One region of the Paraburkholderia sp. J76 genome, then DNA from elsewhere that is predicted to be linked to it. Evidence: predicted binding sites of a transcription regulator. Region 1 holds the regulator's gene; the other holds the start of a gene.
The links. The regulator LexA, encoded in region 1, represses DNA repair genes until DNA is damaged. The targets are predictions, from matches to a motif close to ACTGTATNNNNATACAGT.
Positions count from the first base shown of each region.

Region 2: the regulator LexA is predicted to act here: its motif matches at 1,784-1,801, upstream of imuA (translesion DNA synthesis-associated protein ImuA).

Region 1 covers NZ_CAJMZJ010000014.1:150,220-154,636, reverse strand. Annotated here, with positions in the region: gene cysT (sulfate ABC transporter permease subunit CysT) at 1-834, opposite strand, end outside; gene U5768_RS24785 (sulfate ABC transporter substrate-binding protein) at 964-2,022, opposite strand; gene lexA (transcriptional repressor LexA) at 2,314-2,964, shown strand; gene U5768_RS24775 (hypothetical protein) at 3,060-3,437, shown strand; gene U5768_RS24770 (DUF2939 domain-containing protein) at 3,555-4,223, shown strand; gene U5768_RS24765 (universal stress protein) at 4,297-4,417, opposite strand, start outside.
Region 2 covers NZ_CAJMZJ010000015.1:107,417-111,833, forward strand. Annotated here, with positions in the region: gene U5768_RS25665 (DNA polymerase Y family protein) at 1-940, opposite strand, end outside; gene imuA (translesion DNA synthesis-associated protein ImuA) at 849-1,691, opposite strand; gene U5768_RS25675 (NAD(P)/FAD-dependent oxidoreductase) at 1,955-3,577, opposite strand; gene U5768_RS25680 (hypothetical protein) at 4,039-4,299, opposite strand; gene U5768_RS25685 (hypothetical protein) at 4,342-4,417, opposite strand, start outside.

The DNA of each region.
Region 1 (4,417 bases):
CCGGCTCGTGCGGCGTTGCAAATACCATTGCAGCAAATTGATGAGAAGCAGCATGACGAACGAGACGCACAGCATCACCACGGCGAGCGCCGTTGCGCCCGCGTAGTCGTATTGTTCGAGCTTCGTGATGATGAGGAGCGACGTGATCTCCGATTTCATCGGCACGTTGCCGGCGATGAAAATGACCGAGCCGTACTCGCCCAACGCGCGCGCGAACGCGAGCGCGAAGCCCGTGAGGAGCGCGGGCAACACGGCGGGCAACACGACGCGCCGGAACGTGAGCCAGCGCGAGGCGCCGAGGCATGCGGCGGCCTCTTCCTGCTCGCGCTCGAAGTCCTCTAGCACCGGCTGCACCGTGCGCACGACGAACGGCAGGCCGATGAAGGTCAGCGCGACGAGCACGCCGAGCGGCGTGAACGCGATCTTCAGACCGAGCGGCTGCAGGAACTGGCCGATCCAGCCGTTGCCCGCATAGACGGCGGCGAGCGAAATACCCGCGACGGAAGTCGGCAGTGCGAACGGAAGATCGACGAGCGCATCGATCACCCGCTTGAACGGGAACGTATAGCGCACGAGCACCCACGCGAGCAGGAAGCCGAACACGGCGTTGATCAGCGCGGCGCCGAGCGCGGCCGTGAACGTGAGACGGTACGACGCGATCACGCGCGGCGACCACACGGCGCGCACGAACTGGCTCCAGTCGAGCGTCGCCGTCTTGAGGAAGGTGGCGGCAAGCGGAATGAGCACCACGAGGCTCAGGTAAGCCACCGTGATGCCGAGCGTCAAGCCGAAGCCAGGCAGCGCACTGGGCTTGCGCAATCGAAACGTTGTCATGCTCGTCTTCCAGACATGGGTTGCGCGCTTGCCGGTTCGCAGGCGGCGCCGAAAAGCGCGCCCGTGGGCGCGCTTTATTGTTATGCGGCCGCGTCGTTATCGACTGCTGACCGGTGCTTCAGTGCGGCTTTACTGCGGCTGATAAATCGAATCGAACACGCCGCCATCGGCGAAATGCGTCTTCTGGGCGTTGGGCCAGCCGCCGAACGTGTCGTCGACCGTGTAGAGCTTCAGCTTCGGAAACTTCGCCGTGAGCGCGGCCGGAACCTTGTCAGAACGCGGGCGGTAGAAGTTTTTCGCAGCGATCTCCTGGCCCTCTTCGCTATAGAGGAACTGCAGGTAGGCCTCGGCTTCCTTGCGCGTACCCTTCTTGTCGACGACCTTGTCCACCACGGCTACCGGGGGCTCGGCCAGAATGCTCACCGAAGGCACCACGATCTCGAACTTGTCCGGACCGAACTCCTTGAGCGAGAGAAATGCTTCGTTCTCCCATGCAATCAGCACGTCGCCGATACCGCGCTGCACGAAGCTCGTCGTCGCGCCGCGCGCGCCCGAGTCGAGCACGCCCGCGTTCTTGTAGAGCTTCGAGACGAAGTCTTTCGCCTTCTGCTCGTTGCCGCCCGGCTGGTGCAGCGCATACGCCCACGCCGCGAGATAGTTCCAGCGCGCGCCGCCGGAGGTCTTCGGATTCGGCGTAACGATCGAGACGCCCGGCTTGGTGAGGTCGTCCCAGTCCTTGATGTGCTTCGGATTACCCTTGCGCACGAGAAACACGATGGTCGACGTGTACGGCGAGGCGTTGTCGGGCAGGCGCTTTTGCCAGTCCTTCGCGACGATGCCCTTGTTGGCGAGCGCGTCGATGTCCCATGCCAGCGCGAGCGTCACGACGTCGGCCTGCAGGCCATCGAGCACCGAGCGGGCCTGCGCGCCCGAGCCGCCATGCGACTGCTTGATGGTGAGCGTTTCGCCCGCCTTCGCCTTCCACTGCTTGATGAAGGCTTCGTTGATGTCCTGATACAGCTCGCGCGTCGGATCATAGGAAACGTTGAGCAGCGACGTATCCGCATGAGCGGCCACAGGCGCCATCGCCGCCATCGCCGCCACGCCGACGAGCGGCGCCACGCCGATAACCAGTTTTGCCGCCAGCGATTTGAGCCAGCCCGCGCGCCCCGTATGTGTCGTGCCCATCTATCTGTTCTCCGTTTTCGTGTGTGCCCGTCTGCGCTTTTAATGAATTGCCGCTAACGATGGAGGCCAGTCTAGCGATCTGCTTACATTATTAAAAATGATGTTTTCTTATTTTTTAATACGCAAAAGTGGTAAGGACAGAGGAAGGCGACGCCGCAGCGCGGTTTCGTATGCCCAAACACAGGAAAGCGGCGCGATAGCAACGCTCGATTGACGAACTTCAAGTAACACTTGAAAAGTCACGAGTACTGTATAAAAATACAGTTACCTGTTCAAACATACAGTGGCGCCATGACCAAACTCACCGCACGACAGCAGCAGGTTTTCGATCTGGTTCGCCGGGCCATCGAGCGCACGGGCTTTCCGCCCACACGCGCCGAGATAGCGGCGGAACTCGGCTTCAGCTCGGCCAACTCCGCGGAGGAACATCTGCGCGCGCTGGCGCGCAAGGGCGTGATCGAACTGGCTGCGGGCGCCTCGCGCGGCATCCGCCTCGTGCCTGGGCCCGACGACCTGCCGCACCAGTTCACGCTTCCACACCCGAGCATCATGCAGCTCTCGCTGCCGCTCGTTGGCCGTGTCGCAGCAGGTAGCCCGATCCTCGCGCAGGAGCACATCTCGCAGAACTACATGTGCGACCCGGCGCTCTTCTCGAGCCGCCCCGACTACCTCTTGAAGGTGCGCGGTCTGTCCATGCGCGACGCTGGCATTCTCGACGGCGACCTGCTCGCCGTGCAGAAGAAAGCCGAAGCGAAAGACGGGCAAATCATCGTGGCGCGCCTGGGCGACGACGTCACCGTGAAGCGCCTGAAGCGCCGTCCGAACGGGCTCGAACTGATCGCCGAGAACCCCGATTACGACAATATTTTCGTCGAGGCCGGCAGCGCGGAATTCGCACTGGAAGGCATAGCGGTCGGCCTGATCCGCCCGACCGAATTCTAAGAAATCCGTCTGAATTCATCTGAATTCACCCGAGTCCGTCTGAGTCCGTTGGCGCGCGGTGTTGCACATCGTTTGCGCACTACCTGGAGAGAGTCATGGAACGCCTTGCCCGCTTGCTGCCCTTCCGTCAATTCGGCCGTCTTCGCCACCTCCGTGGAATCGCCTCGTGCGCGGTCCGCGAAGTGCGCGATTCGGCTGCCGCGCTGAGCGGCTCCCTCTTCGAAGACTCGCCGGAAATGGTGGCGGCCAGCACGGCCGACCTGCCCGCGCTGCCATCGGCCCAGCCGGCGTTTGCCCGCGTGTCGCTCAACAGCTCGCTCAATACCGAACAACCGATGCGACGGGCGCCCGTACGTGTGTATCAAGGCCCTTCGCGGCTTATCCTCGTGGGCACGGTGGACGCGGTCTGCCGCGCGATCGACCGCTGCATTGCCGAGCAGCACAGCGATCTGCCCGCGGCGCTCGCGAAGTAAGCGCGCACTGCGTCAAAACGCGACGCAAATGTGAGTAGAGGTTACTGTCGGGATCGTTTGGCCAGGTTTGCGGTCAACATCGTGTTTGAACGATTTGCCCTAATTTGCCCTCAGCCGATGACGGAATCCCTCTCTACCCCGCGTAAGACCCAAGGCTGGAAGAAACCCGTTGCGATCGCAGTTGCGCTCGCCATGGTGGTTGCCGCGCTTGGCTACGCTTATGCGTCGCCGTATATCGCGGTGAAACACATGAAAGCGGCCGCCGACGCCCGCGACGCCGCCACGCTCAACGAGTACGTCGATTACCCTGCGCTGCGCTTGAGCCTCAAGCAGCAGGTTGGCGATGAACTGCATCGGCGCGTTGAGGCCCAGCACAGCAGCAATCCGCTGCTGCTGCTCGGCGCCGTGATTGGCGCGGCGCTGATCGGTCCGCTCGTGGATGCCTACGCAACGCCGGACGGCGTGGCCGCGCTGCTCAACGGCATGCCGCCGACAGCCAAGCCCGGCGACCGGCCGCAGCCGCCTGCGCCCGCGGAGTCCGGCGCGCAATCTGCGCAAGCCCCGCAACCGGCACCTGCCGCGCCACCGGCCCCGGTAGCCTCCGGCAATCCCGCGCCCGAGGCTCGGCCGGTCACCGCGGCCGGCTATCGCGGGCTCAACGAATTCGCGCTCACATGGGATCGTAGTGATACGGGCGAGCACTATGCCGCCATTCTGCAGCGTCACGGGCTCTTTTCGTGGAAACTCTCGGCGGTCGAGCTAAACGAAGGCAACGCCTCGAACTAAGGCAGATCGCCGGTAAAGGTGGAAACAGGCCGGCTCCGTACGAGCCGACCTGCATGGATCCCGCTTGATTCCCCTAAGCAGCGGCTTGCTGCTTTTCCTCGGCCGCCGACGAACAGGCGACGAGAATGCTGCACGACACGCGGTCGAGCAGCGGTGTGTTGCCCGCGCCCATCCACCAGCGCGACAGCCCAGTG
Region 2 (4,417 bases), on a different contig from region 1:
TGCGCGGCGCGTGCCGCGAAGCCAGCTCGTGCTCCAGACGCAGTTCGAAGCCGCTCAACGCCGCGTGTTGCGCGGCGAGCCACCCGGCCAGTTGCATCACGAGCCGGCGGGCGGCAAAGAGCAGCGCCTCGGCGCTCTCCACGCGCGCCTGCAATTCGAGCGACGCGTGAAACGACGGCGGCGCGGCGAACCACACGCGCGGATCGGGCGCTTCGCCCCGCGCCTGCGCGAGCCAGCCGAGCACGCCATCGCCGAAACGCCGCACGATGCCGTCGCGCGGCAGCCGCCGCAGATCGCCGAGCGTCGCGCAGCCGATCTGCGTGAGCGCGTGATCGTGCTGCGCGGCGAACGGCGCAAGCGTGACAGGCAGCGCATCGAGCACGCGCGCGAGCGTCGTTTCCTTGAGCACGCGCCAGCGGCGCGACGAGCGCGTGACGCGCGCCTGCGCGAGCGTCCACGCGCCCCACGCCGTGGGCGCGCAGGCTATGCGCGCGGCGTGCCCGCAACCGGCCACGGTTGCCGCGACCTTGCCGAGCAGCGCGCGCATGCCGCCGAAAAGACGCAAGCCCGAGCCGACTTCGAGCAAGAGCGTGTGCGACTGCGCGAACGACACCTTGGGCGTATAGGCGAGCAATGCGAGCGCGAGCGCCTCGAACGCGCGGGTCTCGCGCGCCGGATCGGCTTCGAGCAGCACGAGCCCCGGCGCGAGCGCGAGCGCATGCGAGCGCGTGTTGCCGGGCTCGACGCCCAGGCGCCACGCGTCGAGATCGGCAATCAGGATGCGCGAGTGGTCGGCGAGCGCATAACAGCGCGGCGCGCTCGCCACATCGGCATCGGCATCGGCGTTTTCAGGCAGGCGCGATGTTGACGGCGCCGGCGGCACTAGAGGTCTGACGGCCTCCAGCGGCAACAACGGCAAGGTGACGGCGATCCACAGCATGATTGATCCCGGGCCACGGCATGACGGCGGAAGCTGCATCCGGCTGGGGCAGCACCGCGTCCTGCAGCGGCAATGAAATGACGAGTGGCTGGGCGGGCGGCGGCCCGCGGCGCTTGAAGATATCGACGGAAAGCGCGGCGAGCTGCATCCATTGCCGCCGGTTCACGCTCCCGTCGTCGGGCGACGGCACGGGCGAGCAAGTCATGCGCAGCGGCGCCGGCGACGACTGATTGCGCGCGGCGAGCGGGCGCACCAGAAACGCGAGCGCCTGCGAATCCTGGGCGGCGACCTGCAAGCGGCGCACGGCGTCGGCGCGCGCCTTCGTCTGCCAGAGCAGCACGGCGCCCATGCCTTCCTGCTTGAGCGCCTGCTCGGCTACCCATGCGGCCTCGTCCTCGGCAGCGCGCACCCAGATCACGCGCTCCAGCGCAAGCCCCCACGCCTTGAGCGCGCAGGCGTAGGGTCGCCACGGCGGCGCGACGAGCAGCACATGCCGGCCCGCCTGCGCGGTAAGCGCGCGCAGCGCAGGAGCGACGAGCCGCATCTCGCCCACGCCGCCCTGCTCGACGAGCAGTTCGGTCAGGCTGCCTGCGGGCCAGCCCGCGCCGGGAAGCTGGGCGTCGAGCACGGCGTGGCCGCTCGGCATCGAGCGCTCGCTGGCATGCGCGAGCTGATCGCCTTGCCATACGCGGCTTTGCAGCCGGGGAGGCAAGTGCGCGGCAAGCTGAGCAGTGGTTTGGGCTGCTGCCATGGTTCGTGGCCTGGTTAATGGGAATAGGGAATGCTCCGCCCTGCCCGGCAAGAAAATGGGGCATCGGCAGGAAGGAGGTCGATTCGCCTCCACCTGTATATTTATACAGTATTTTTCAGGATTGGAGGAAGGCGGGAAATAAGGGAAGGATAAATTTCGCGATCCATGCGATCCATGCGACCCATTACGACCCATGCGACCCATTGCGGAATCGCGCAGGCAGGCGGGCATCGCGCCCGGCCGCCTTTTCCCGCCTGTCAGGATCAGGACGCGTGCGCCGACGTCAGATCGAGCGCCACGGCTTGCGCCACTTCGATGCCGTCGATGGCCGCCGAGTAGATGCCGCCGGCATATCCGGCGCCTTCGCCGGCCGGATACAGACCTTCGACGTTCACGCTCTGGTAATCGTCCTTGCGGCGAATCCGCAGCGGCGACGACGTGCGCGTCTCGACGCCGGTGAGCACCGCATCGTGCATCGCGAAGCCCGCGATCTTCTTGTCGATCTGCGGAAGCGCTTCGCGGATGGCCTCGATCACGTAATCGGGCAGCGCCGTGCCCAGATCGGTCGGATGCACGCCGGGCTTGTACGACGGCACCACGGAACCGAGCGACGTCGACGGCCGGCCCGCGATAAAGTCGCCGACCAGTTGGCCCGGCGCCTGGTAATTGCCGCCGCCGAGTTCGAACGCGCGCTCTTCCCACTTGCGCTGGAACGCGATGCCCGCGAGCGGCCCGCCCGGATAATCCTCCGGCGTAATGCCGACGACGATGCCCGCATTCGCGTTGCGCTCGGCCCGCGAATACTGGCTCATGCCGTTGGTGACCACGCGCCCCGGTTCGGAGGTCGCCGCGACCACCGTGCCGCCGGGGCACATGCAGAAGCTGTAGACAGCCCGGCCGTTGTTGGCGTGGTGCACGACCTTGTAGTCGGCCGCGCCAAGCTGCTTGTGGCCCGCGAATTTGCCGAAGCGGCTGCGATCGATCAGGCCCTGCGGATGCTCGATACGAAAGCCCAGCGAAAACGGCTTCGCTTCCATGAACACGCCGCGATCGTGGAGCATCTGGAACGTATCGCGCGCGCTGTGGCCCACCGCCAGCACGACGTGATCGCACGGCAGCGTCTCGCCGTTCGACAGCTTGAGCGCGCGCACCTTGCCCTTTTCGATCTCGATGTCTTCGACGCGCGTTTCGAAGCGCACTTCGCCGCCCAGTTCGTGGATGGTGGCGCGCATCTTTTCCACCATGCTGACGAGGCGGAACGTGCCGATGTGCGGGCGGCTCAGATACAGGATGTCTTCCGGCGCGCCGGCCTTGACGAACTCCTCGAGCACCTTGCGGCCGTAGTGGTGCGGGTCCTTGATCTGGCTGTACAGCTTGCCGTCGGAGAATGTCCCGGCGCCGCCTTCGCCGAACTGCACGTTCGATTCCGGGTTGAGCACGGACTTGCGCCACAGGCCGAAGGTGTCCTTGGTGCGCTCGCGCACGGCCTTGCCGCGTTCGAGGATGATGGGACGAAAGCCCATCTGCGCGAGGATCAGTCCCGCGAACAGGCCGCACGGCCCCATGCCGATCACGACCGGCCGCGCACGCGCCGAGTGCTCCGGCGCCTTCGCGACAAAGCGGTAGGTCATGTCCGGCGTCACGCCGCAATGCGGCTTGCCGGCGATCCGCTCGAGCACCTTCGCCTCGTCCCTGACTTCGAGATCGACGATGTAGGTCAGCTTGATATCCGAGCGCTTGCGCGCATCGTGCGCACGGCGGAAGACGGTGTAGCGGACGAGCGCATCAGCCGCCACGCCGAGTTCCGCGAGACGTCCCCGAATCGCGGCTTCAAGTTCGCTTTCGGCGTGGTCGAGGGGGAGTTTGACTTCGGATAAACGTAACATGGCTGCCAGGGTGCGAAAAGCCACGAGGTTGTGGCCGATCCGTATTTTATAAGCTCGGCGGCTTTTCAAATGGACCGAAAGGCGTCCGACGAAACGCGAGCGCGTACGACACCAAACGGAAGAAAAAGAAAAGGGGCTACAGGCCAATGGCGTGTAACCCCTCGGTATGACTGGTCGGAGCGATAGGATTCGAACCTACCTGAGACCACCGTGGAATAAGGCCTCCCGGGGTTTGCGTCAGTGCAATCCGCCGCATGAATTGACACAGTGGCGGCGAGTGTAACACGGACAGATCATTCAGTCTCGGGTATCTATAGCCAACTCGTGGAGGAGGCGGGCGTGCGCGTCATAGGCGTCCAAGAGAATCGCCCAGTCCTCGGGGCCGCACGCTGTCGCCTCCGCTTCCACAACATCGGCATGTGAAGCGGCCAAGCGCTTCTCGGCGCATTCTAGATGAAGGCTCATTGCACACCCCGCGCGGCCAGTGCCTCCCTGAGCGCCCCGGCCAAACCAGCGACCTCTCGGGCCACGGGGTTCGCTGCGCGGTTCTGGGCCTTGGCGACGGCTCTGGCGAGTGCGACGCGGTGGCGGCGCTCATTGCGGGCGGCGTCATTGCAGACCTTGCACGAGGCCGTGAGACCGGTGCGGCGGCTCAGGTCTACATAAAATTCCTCGCGCGGCTTGTGGGCCTTGCACTTACTGCATTGCTTCGTGGTTTCCATGTTCGGTTCCGTGAATAAAATAGCCCGCTCGATGGCGGGCGCTTACATGCCGGTGACATCGGCGACGGTGTATTTGTTCTGTAGCCCGTTGTCCCAATCGCCGGCGAAGGAGATGGTG